One region of the Thalassiella azotivora genome, then DNA from elsewhere that is predicted to be linked to it. Evidence: riboswitches for the same ligand, from Rfam matches in the RefSeq annotation. Region 1 holds a riboswitch; the other holds the start of a gene.
What was found. A riboswitch is a leader RNA that binds a small molecule or an ion and turns the genes downstream of it on or off. The one in region 1 is predicted to bind thiamine pyrophosphate.
Positions count from the first base shown of each region.

Region 1 (4,580 bases):
GCGGACCACGGACGCCGCGGTCCAGTTCACCCTGACCGGGATCATGCTCGGGCTGGCCGTCGGCCAGCTGCTCATCGGCCCGGTGTCCGACGCGGTCGGTCGGCGCAGGCCGCTGCTCGTCGGTGTCGCCGCCCACGGCCTGGCGTCGGTGGCGTGCTCGCTCGCCCCGAGCATCGGCGTCCTGTCCGGGGTGCGGGTGCTCCAGGGCTTCGCCGGCGCGGCGGTGTCGGTCGTGGCGATGGCCGTCGTCCGGGACCTGTTCAGCGGCCGCCGTGCCGCGACGCTGCTGTCGCACCTGATGCTCGTCATCGGCATCGCCCCCGTCCTCGCCCCGAGCCTCGGCGGGTACCTGCTGACCTTCACCGACTGGCGGGGGATCTTCTGGGTGCTCGCCGCGGTCGCCGTCCTGCTCGTCGGCCTGGCCGCGGTCGGGCTGCGCGAGACCCTGCCCCCGGCCCGCCGGCAGCCCGCCCGGGTCGGCGCGACGCTGCGCACCTACCGGCGGCTGCTGCGCGACCTGCCGTTCGTGGGGCTCGTGCTCGTCGGCGGGCTGATGATGGCCACGCTGTTCGCGTACGTGTCCGGCTCGCCGTTCGTCCTGCAGGAGGTGTACGGCCTCGACGAGCAGAGCTACGGGCTGGTGTTCGGGGCCAACGCCCTCGGGATCGTGCTGGCCAGCCAGACCAACCCGCTGCTGCTGCGCCGGTTCACCCCCCAGCAGATGCTCGTCGCGGGCGTCGTCGGCGCCACCACCGGGTCGCTGGGCCTGCTCGTGCTCGCGGCGCTCCAGGCGCCGCTGCCCCTGCTCCTCGTCCCGCTGTTCGTCGCCGTCTCCTCGGTGGGGTACTCCTTCCCGAACGCGCCGGCGCTGGCCCTGTCCCGGCACGGCGAGTCCGCCGGGACCGCCGCGGCGATCATGGGGGCCACCCAGTTCGGGGTCGCGGCCGCGTCCGCGCCCCTCGTCGGGGTGCTCGGGACGGCGTCCGCGGTGCCGATGGGCCTCGTCATGGCCGGGACGACGGCACTCGCCTCGGTCGTGCTGCTCGCCGGCGTCCGGCCCTGGACGCTGCCCGCGATCGACGACTGACCGGCCCGCGACCGCTCAGCGGGCGGGGTCGGTGACGTCCGCGACCTGCGCGCCGAGCGCGGTGACGACGTCCGCCCCGTCGGCGACGACCGCGACCCCGTGCGCGCCCGCGCCCAGGGACACCTCGCCGCGGGGCACCCGCACGTCCGCGACCACCGGCAACGGCGTGAGCGACCCGAACGGGGTGATGGTGCCCCGCTCGTACCCCGTGACCCGGCGCGCGTCCTCGGCGTCCGGCATCGACAGTCGGTTGACGCCCAGCAGGGCCCGCAGCCTGGGCCAGGCGATCTCCCGGTCACCGGGGACGAGCACCACCAGGTAGTCGTCCGCGGCGCGCCGCACCACGATGGTCTTGAGCACCTGCGACGGCTCGACGCCCCGGACGGCGGCCGCCTCGGCCAGGCTCGACACCCGGCCGTGCCGCACGACGCGGTGGTCGATGCCGCTGGCACGCACCGCGGCCAGCGCCCGGTCCTGCGGGCTCACCCGTGGGAGGTCCTCGCCGGACGCTGCCCCGCCGTCCGCGCGGCCGTCCGTGCCGCCGTCCACTGCGCCGTCCACTGCGCGCGACCTCAGAACAGGGACGACAGCCAGCGCAGCACCGGCATCGCGACCGGTGCGCTCACCGCCAGCATCCCGAGCACGACGAGCACCGCGAGCAGCCTCGCCAGCGGCGAGGGACGGCCCGTCCCCGGTTCGCGCAACGACCTCAGCACGCGCCCAGTGTCACAGACGGCGGGCCGGTGCCGCAGCCACCTCCCGCCGCGTCCCCGGGCGGCGGCAGGTCAGCCGACCTGCTCCAGGCCCTTCGGCAGGTGGCCGGTGCTCTTGCGGTAGTAGTCGGCGGCCTTGCGCGCCGCCAGCATGCGCGCGACGCCGACCAGCGCCCCGGAGAACAGCGCCCAGCCGAGGGCCTCCTTCCAGGAGGTGTCGGGCGACTCGGGGTTGGCCGGCGGTGCGTTGCCGGTGCCCTTCGTCCACGCCAGCGTGATGACCTTCTTCGCCGCGATGCCGGCGAGCACGGCCGAGCCGGTGCCCATGATCGTCCAGACCTTGCTGCTGTCACTGCTCACGCCGGGGCCTCCAGCTCCTCGGGCCGCCGGTCCGGCGGCGACGTCGACTGCGCTGCCTCACGCTCGCGCACGCCGGGGAGCGCGGCAACTCGTCCGAGCCCCGACCCCGGCGGGTGTACCGTGGCCGCAGCGACAGGGGAGCGCCACCAGGGCGCTGAGAGTGCGGGCAGCCGCAGACCCTCGAACCTGATCCGGTTAGCACCGGTGTAGGGAGTCGGGACCTCCCACCGCGCACCCGACCGCGGCGTCCGCCGCGGCCCGGGGCGCGGTGCCCCTCCTGGAGCGCACCGCGCAGGAGGACACACGATGAGCAGCACCCGGGACGACGCGTCGAGCCCCACCACGCAGGACGCACGGACCACCGCCGCCGGTCACGGCCAGCACCCCACGGCCAGCGGGCACCGGCTCCGGCCGCTGTCGCTCGCGCTCGCCGGTGCCGGGCTCGTCGCCGGCGCCGTCACCTGGGCGGTCGGCCTGCCGCAGGAGCCCACGCTGTTCGGCACCCCGCTGGTCGACCTCACCGTCCCCGCGGCGCTGCTGCTCGCCCTCGCCGGGTTGTGGCTCGCCGGCTGGACGTCGACCACCCGGCCCCGCTGGCGGGTGGTCGACGTCGTCGTCGCCAGCGTCCTCGGCGTCGCCGGCGGGTTCCTCTTCGTCGCCTGGAACATCGGCTGGGAGCCGCTGTCGGCCGGGCTCGCCGCGTTCCCGCCGGCCAGCGCGATCGGCGTCGGCGTCTGGCTGCTGCCCGGCGTCCTCGGTGGGCTCGTGATCCGCCGCCCCGGCGCCGCCGTCTACGTCGAGGTGGTCGCCGCCACCGTCAGCGCCCTCGTCGGCAACCAGTGGGGCTTCGCGACGGTCTGGTACGGCCTCCTCGAGGGACTCGGCGCCGAGGTCGTGCTCGCCCTCCTGCTGTACCGCCGGTTCGGGATCTGGGCCGCCGCGGCGGCCGGCGCCGGGGCGGGCGTCGTCGTCGGGCTGCTGGACACCTTCGTCTACTACCCGGAGTTCGAGCCCGTCTACAAGACCGTCTACGTCGCCCTGGCGGTCCTCTCCGGCGTGGTCGTCGCCGGCATCGGCTCGTGGGCCCTGACCCGCGCCCTGGCGGCGACCGGTGCCCTGGCGCCCCTCGCCTCCGGCCGCGACGCCGAACGCGTCTGAGCCGCGCCGTCACGATGACCCACGCCCCGGCGGGAGGACCGTGACCACCCTCAGCCTGCGCGGGTGGGGGTGGCGGCACCACGGCCGCCGGGCGTGGGCGCTGCGCGGCGTCGACCTGGACGTCGGCCCCGGTGAGCGGGTGCTGCTGCTCGGCCCCAGCGGCGCCGGCAAGTCCACCCTCCTCGCCGCCGTCGCCGGGCTGCTCGACCCCGGCCCGGACGGCAGCGGCCAGCAGGAGGGCGAGGTGCTGCTCGACGGCGTCCCCGCCCACCAGGCACGGCTGCGGGCCGTCGAGGAGGCGGTGGGCCGCGCCCGGACCGGCCTCCTCCTGCAGGACCCCGAGGCGCAGACCGTGCTCGCCCGCTGCGGGGACGACGTCGCCTTCGGCCTGGAGAACCACGCGGTCCCCGCCGACCGGATCTGGCCCCGGGTCGACGCCGCGCTCGCCGACGTCGGGCTCGACCTGCCGCGCGACCACCCGACGTCGCGGCTGTCCGGCGGGCAGCGGCAGCGCCTCGCCCTGGCCGGCGTCCTGGCCCTGCGGCCCGACGTCCTGCTCCTCGACGAGCCGACGTCCATGCTCGACCCGGACGCCGGACGCGCGCTCGCGAGGACCGTCCGCGAGCTGCTCGACGGGACGTCGGCCACCTGCGTGCTCGTCGAGCACCGCGTCGCCACCTGGTGGGACGTCGTCGACCGCGTCGTCGTCCTCGAACCCGGCGGCGGCGTCGTGGCCGACGGCGCCCCTGCGGCCGTGCTCCAGCGCGAGGGGGCGCGGCTCGCGGCCCGCGGCGTGTGGGTGCCGGGGCACCTGCCGGGCGGCCCCACCCGGCCGGCCGCGCCGCACGCCGCCGAGCCGCTGCTGACCGCGCGGGGCCTGGAGGTGTCGCGCCGCGGGCTCGAGCGGGCCGTCCTCGGCGGCGTCGACCTCGACGTCCGGGCCGGTCACGCCACCGCCCTCGTCGGCGCGAACGGTGCCGGCAAGTCGACGCTCGCGCTCGCCCTCGGCGGCCTCGCACGTCACACCGCGGGTGACCTCACCGCCTCCGCCGCGCTCCGCGCCGGGGCGCGGCTGGCCGCCGACCCGTCCGGCTGGCGACCTCGGCAGCTCGTCGGGCGGATCGGCTCGGTGTTCCAGGACCCCCGCCACCAGTTCGTCGCCGCCACCGTCGCCGACGAGCTCGCCGTCGGCCCGCTGCGCACCGGCCGGTCCGAGGGCGAGGCCGCCGCCCGGGCCGCCGAGCTGATGGAGCGGCTGCGGC
Region 1 covers NZ_BAAGTX010000015.1:64,621-69,200, reverse strand. The annotation lists gene ACYVQV_RS11885 (multidrug effflux MFS transporter) at 1-1,087, shown strand, start outside; gene ACYVQV_RS11880 (aminoacyl-tRNA deacylase) at 1,103-1,573, opposite strand; gene ACYVQV_RS11875 (hypothetical protein) at 1,660-1,803, opposite strand; gene ACYVQV_RS11870 (DUF4235 domain-containing protein) at 1,873-2,160, opposite strand; TPP riboswitch at 2,285-2,390, shown strand; gene ACYVQV_RS11865 (ECF transporter S component) at 2,467-3,318, shown strand; gene ACYVQV_RS11860 (ABC transporter ATP-binding protein) at 3,359-4,580, shown strand, end outside.

Region 2 (4,580 bases), on a different contig from region 1:
CCGACGAGCGGGCTGGCGGACCTGTGAGCGCGACGGTCGTTCCTTCCGACGACGACGGTGACCGGCACCTGCCCGGTGGCGCCTGGTCGAGCGTGCCGGTGCCGCCGCTGCTCGTGGTCACGGACCGCAGGGCACACACCCGACCACTCCTGCGGACCGTCACGCAGTCCGTGGAGGCCGGTGCCCGGGCGGTGCTGCTGCGGGAGAAGGACCTGCCGGACGGCGAGCGGCGCGTGCTCGCGGCGTCCCTCGCGCAGGTGCTCGCTCCGGTCGGGGGCTTGCTGGTCGTCGGTGGGGCGGTCACCGCACCCGGCGCCACTGGTTGCCACCTCGCAGCGGATGACCCGGTCCCGCGGAACCGACCGCGAGTGCTGGGCCGGTCCTGCCACGACGAGGGTGAGGTGCGGCGGGCCGTGGAGGAGCGCGTCGACTACGTGACGGCGTCCCCGGTGGCCGCCTCGTCGTCCAAACCCGGGTACGGGCCCCCGCTCGGGGAGGACGGGCTGCGTGCGCTGGTCGACGCGGCGGAGGGGGTGCCGGTGCTGGCGCTCGGTGGGGTGACGGTGACGGACGCGGCCCGGTGGGTGGCCGCTGGTGCGGCGGGGGTCGCGGTGATGGGTGCGGTGATGGGTGCGGACGACCCGGGCCGGGTGGTCCGGGCGCTGCTGCGTGAGCTGGACGAGGTGGCACCGTGAACGGGTCGGTGGCGAGGTCGGGGAGCGGGTCGACGACGAGGGCGGCAGGCGCGCCGGAGCCGCCGGTCGCGATGAGCATCGCCGGGTCGGACTCCGGCGGCGGGGCGGGCATCCAGGCGGACCTGCGCGCGTTCGCCGCCGCGGGGGTGCTGGGGACGACGGCGCTGACGGCCGTGACCGCGCAGAACACCCTCGGGGTGGACGGCGTGCACGTGGTCCCGGTGGACGTCGTCGTGCAGCAGGTCGAGTCGGTGCTCGCGGACCTGCCGGTCGCGGCGGTGAAGACCGGGATGCTGGCCACCGCCGAGGTCGTCGAGGCGGTCGCGGACCTGGCCGCCCGGGGGCGGTTGCCGCACCTGGTGGTCGACCCGGTGATGGTGGCGACGTCCGGTGACCGGTTGCTGGAGCGGCGGGCCGAGTCGCTCTACCGCACGGGGCTCCTGCCGCACGCGGACCTGGTCACGCCGAACCTGCACGAGGCCGCCGTCCTGCTCGGCGTGGACGTCGGTGACGTCACCGACGTCGCGGACGCCGCCCGCGAGCTGGGCCGGCTCGGCGGTGGCGCGGTCGTCGTGACCGGCGGCCACCCGGCGGGCCGTGACGGGGGGCTGGCGGCGCTGCGGGCCGTGGACGTGCTGTGGGACGGGCGGTCGGTGCACCTGCTCGACGGCCCGCGGGTGCCGACCCGCAACGACCACGGGACGGGGTGCACGTTCAGCGCGTCGGTCGCGGCGTGGCTGGCCCGCGGGGCGCCGCTGCTGGAGGCGGTGGTCCGGGCCCGCACGTACCTGCACGCGGCGGTGACGTCGGCGGCCGGGTGGCGGCTGGGTGCGGGGCACGGCCCGGTCGACCACCTCGTCACGGTCACCGCGGCGCACCGTGACGAGGTGGTCGTCACCTCACCGGCCGGCGTCTGAGCGCAGCGCCGGGGTCGGCAGCCCGACGGCTGCCGTGGCGCCCGTCGTGGCGTCGGTGCGGTCGCCGTCGCCGCGCGCCTCGGCGTGCTGGGCCCGCAGGTCGCGGGAGATCCGCATGGAGCAGAAGTGCGGCCCGCACATGGAGCAGAAGTGCGCGGACTTCGCCGGCTCGGCGGGCAGCGTCTCGTCGTGGTACTCCTGTGCGGTCACCGGGTCGAGCGACAGGTTGAACTGGTCGGTCCAGCGGAAGTCGAACCGCGCGTCGGACAGGGCGTCGTCCCACGCCTGCGCTCCGGGGTGACCCTTGGCGAGGTCCGCGGCGTGCGCGGCGATCTTGTAGGCGATGACGCCGGCCTTGACGTCGTCCCGGTTCGGCAGGCCGAGGTGCTCCTTCGGCGTGACGTAGCAGAGCATCGCCGTCCCGTGCCAGGCGATCATCGCGGCGCCGATCGCCGAGGTGATGTGGTCGTAGGCGGGTGCGACGTCCGTGGTGAGCGGGCCGAGCGTGTAGAACGGCGCGCCGTCGCACAGGTCCTGCTGCAGGTCGACGTTCTCCTTGACCAGGTGCATGGGCACGTGGCCGGGGCCCTCGACCATCACCTGGACGTCGTGCTCGCGGGCGACGCGGGTCAGCTCGCCGAGGGTGCGCAGCTCGGAGAGCTGGGCGTCGTCGTTGGCGTCGGCGATGGACCCGGGCCGCAGGCCGTCGCCGAGGGAGAACGTCACGTCGTAGGCGCGCAGGATCTCGCACAGCTCGGCGAACCGCGTGTAGAGGAAGCTCTCCTGCCCGTGCGCGAGCATCCACGCGGCCATGATCGAGCCGCCGCGGGACACGATCCCGGTGCGGCGCCGGGCGGTCAGCGGCACGTACGCCTGCAGGACGCCGGCGTGCACCGTCATGTAGTCGACGCCCTGCTCGCACTGCTCGACCACGGTGTCGCGGTACACCTCCCAGGACAGCTCCTCGGCCTTGCCGCCGACCTTCTCGAGCGCCTGGTAGATCGGGACGGTGCCGACGGGCACGGGGCTGTTGCGGATGACCCACTCGCGGGTGGTGTGGATGTCCTTGCCGGTGGACAGGTCCATCACGGTGTCGGCGCCCCAGCGGGTGGCCCACACCATCTTCTCGACCTCCTCCTCGATGGAGGAGGTGACGGCGGAGTTGCCGATGTTGGCGTTGACCTTCACGAGGAACTCGCGGCCGATGACCATCGGCTCGGACTCGGGGTGGTTGACGTTCGCGGGGATCACGGCGCGGCCGCGGGCGACCTGGTCGCGCACGTGCTCGGGGCTGCAGCCCTCGCGGACGGCGACGAACTCCATCTCCGCGGTGACCTCGCCCCGGCGGGCGTACGCGAGCTGCGTGACGGCGCCGGACCCGTTGCCGCGCAGCAGGTCCCGACCGTCGGTCTGGCCGGTCACCTCGACGTCGCCCCGGTCGCGGACCCACGTCGCGCGCAGCGCCGGCAGGCCGGTGCGCGCGTTCGGGGACGCGTTCGGGTCGGTCCACGGGCCGCTGGTGTCGTACAGGACGACGCTGTCGCCGGTGGTGAGGACGACCTCGCGGGCGGGGACCCGCAGGTCGGGCCGGGCGCTGCCCGGAGGCGGTGCGAGGTAGGTCTTGTGGCTGCCGACGGGACGCGGTACGTCCGTGCCGTCGGTGCCGGGGGTGGTGAGCAGGTCCTGGGTACGCGCAGCCGTCATCGACGGTCCCTCCCTACGCCGGAATGATCCGGATCAGGTTCGAGCGGTCGCCGGCCGTCACAGCCGACCTCTCAGCCCGGTCGTCCGGGCTCCCGCGGTGACGCGCACCACCCTAGTCAGACCGGACGGGTGGCCGAAACCCCCTGCGCCGCGGACGGTTCGTCAGCGCCTGGTGTCGAGCCCGTGGCGACCTGCCGCAGTGACAGCATGGGGCGCATGGACCTCGACGAGCTGTCGCAGCGCTTGGAGCGGCAGGGGTGCGTGGTGCCCGACTGGGGTGTGACGCCCGCCGTGTTCCCCGGCTGCGCCGCCGCCCACCAGCTCGTCCGCCAGTGGTGGCGGGCGATCACTCCTCTGGAGCACCGCCTGTGGGTCGCCTGGTACGCGGGCATCAGACCGGTGGGTCCGGCCGTGCTGTACGACGACTTCCTGGCTGAGGCGAGCGAGCTGTACGACCGCCTGACGTCGTCGGGCGTCGGGCGGTCGTACGGGGACCCGGTGGCGCTGGGCTTCGGCACCTTCCTCCCGCAGCTCGTGGAACGTCGTCCGCGACCGGAGCACTGGGCCGCGGTGCGACCGTGGTTGGAGGACGAGGGGCTGAGCAGCGCTCACCATCCCGAGGACCTGCGGGCATTCTGGGTCACGGTCGCCGCCAGGTCCGGGGCACCGGAAGCCCCACCAGTCATCGCCGAGCTGCTGGTGAGCACGCCGGCGCTCCGGTGGGTCGCCCTGGAGGGACTGGGGCTGTCGCGGTCGCGCGAGCACCGGGCATTGGTGCAGGCGTACGCCCACGACCCCGACGCGGATATCCGCCGAGTCGCCAAGGCCGCGATCCGTCGCCTGACGAGTTGAACGCTCTCCTCGCGAAGCTGGCCTCCGGGTCCGCCATCGGAGGTCGCCTCGCGCGCGCAACCGGGTACTGCCGTGACGAAATGGTCGGTGGCGACGGCCTCGGCTGGGACGATGCGGGCCGAGCGCTAGGCGCGGTCACGTGCGCACCCCGACAGGTGCTGTCCGAGGAGGCTCTGCCGTGGATGAGGTCACCGTCACGGAGGTGGTGCTGCTGGAGGTGCCGTGCTGGGCTCTTGCCGCTGTCGGCGCTGGGGTCGCTGTGGCCGCGCGACGACGCTCGCGTGCGAAGCGCAGGGAACCGTGACCGTCCGCCGACAGGGCACCGCCCGATGACGCGAATCCCCGCTGAGTCCGGCGCCTCCCCCATCCCGGCGCTGCTGTCGGACCAGCCCTGCGGCGGCTGGTGATGCAG
Region 2 covers NZ_BAAGTX010000029.1:28,813-33,392, forward strand. The annotation lists gene ACYVQV_RS17025 (thiazole synthase) at 1-27, shown strand, start outside; gene ACYVQV_RS17030 (thiamine phosphate synthase) at 93-695, shown strand; gene thiD (bifunctional hydroxymethylpyrimidine kinase/phosphomethylpyrimidine kinase) at 692-1,612, shown strand; gene thiC (phosphomethylpyrimidine synthase ThiC) at 1,595-3,316, opposite strand; TPP riboswitch at 3,310-3,422, opposite strand; gene ACYVQV_RS17045 (HEAT repeat domain-containing protein) at 3,533-4,168, shown strand; gene ACYVQV_RS17050 (hypothetical protein) at 4,575-4,580, shown strand, end outside.
Region 2: it holds a riboswitch for thiamine pyrophosphate, as region 1 does, so the genes downstream of both, thiC (phosphomethylpyrimidine synthase ThiC) here and ACYVQV_RS11865 (ECF transporter S component) in region 1, are expected to answer to the same signal.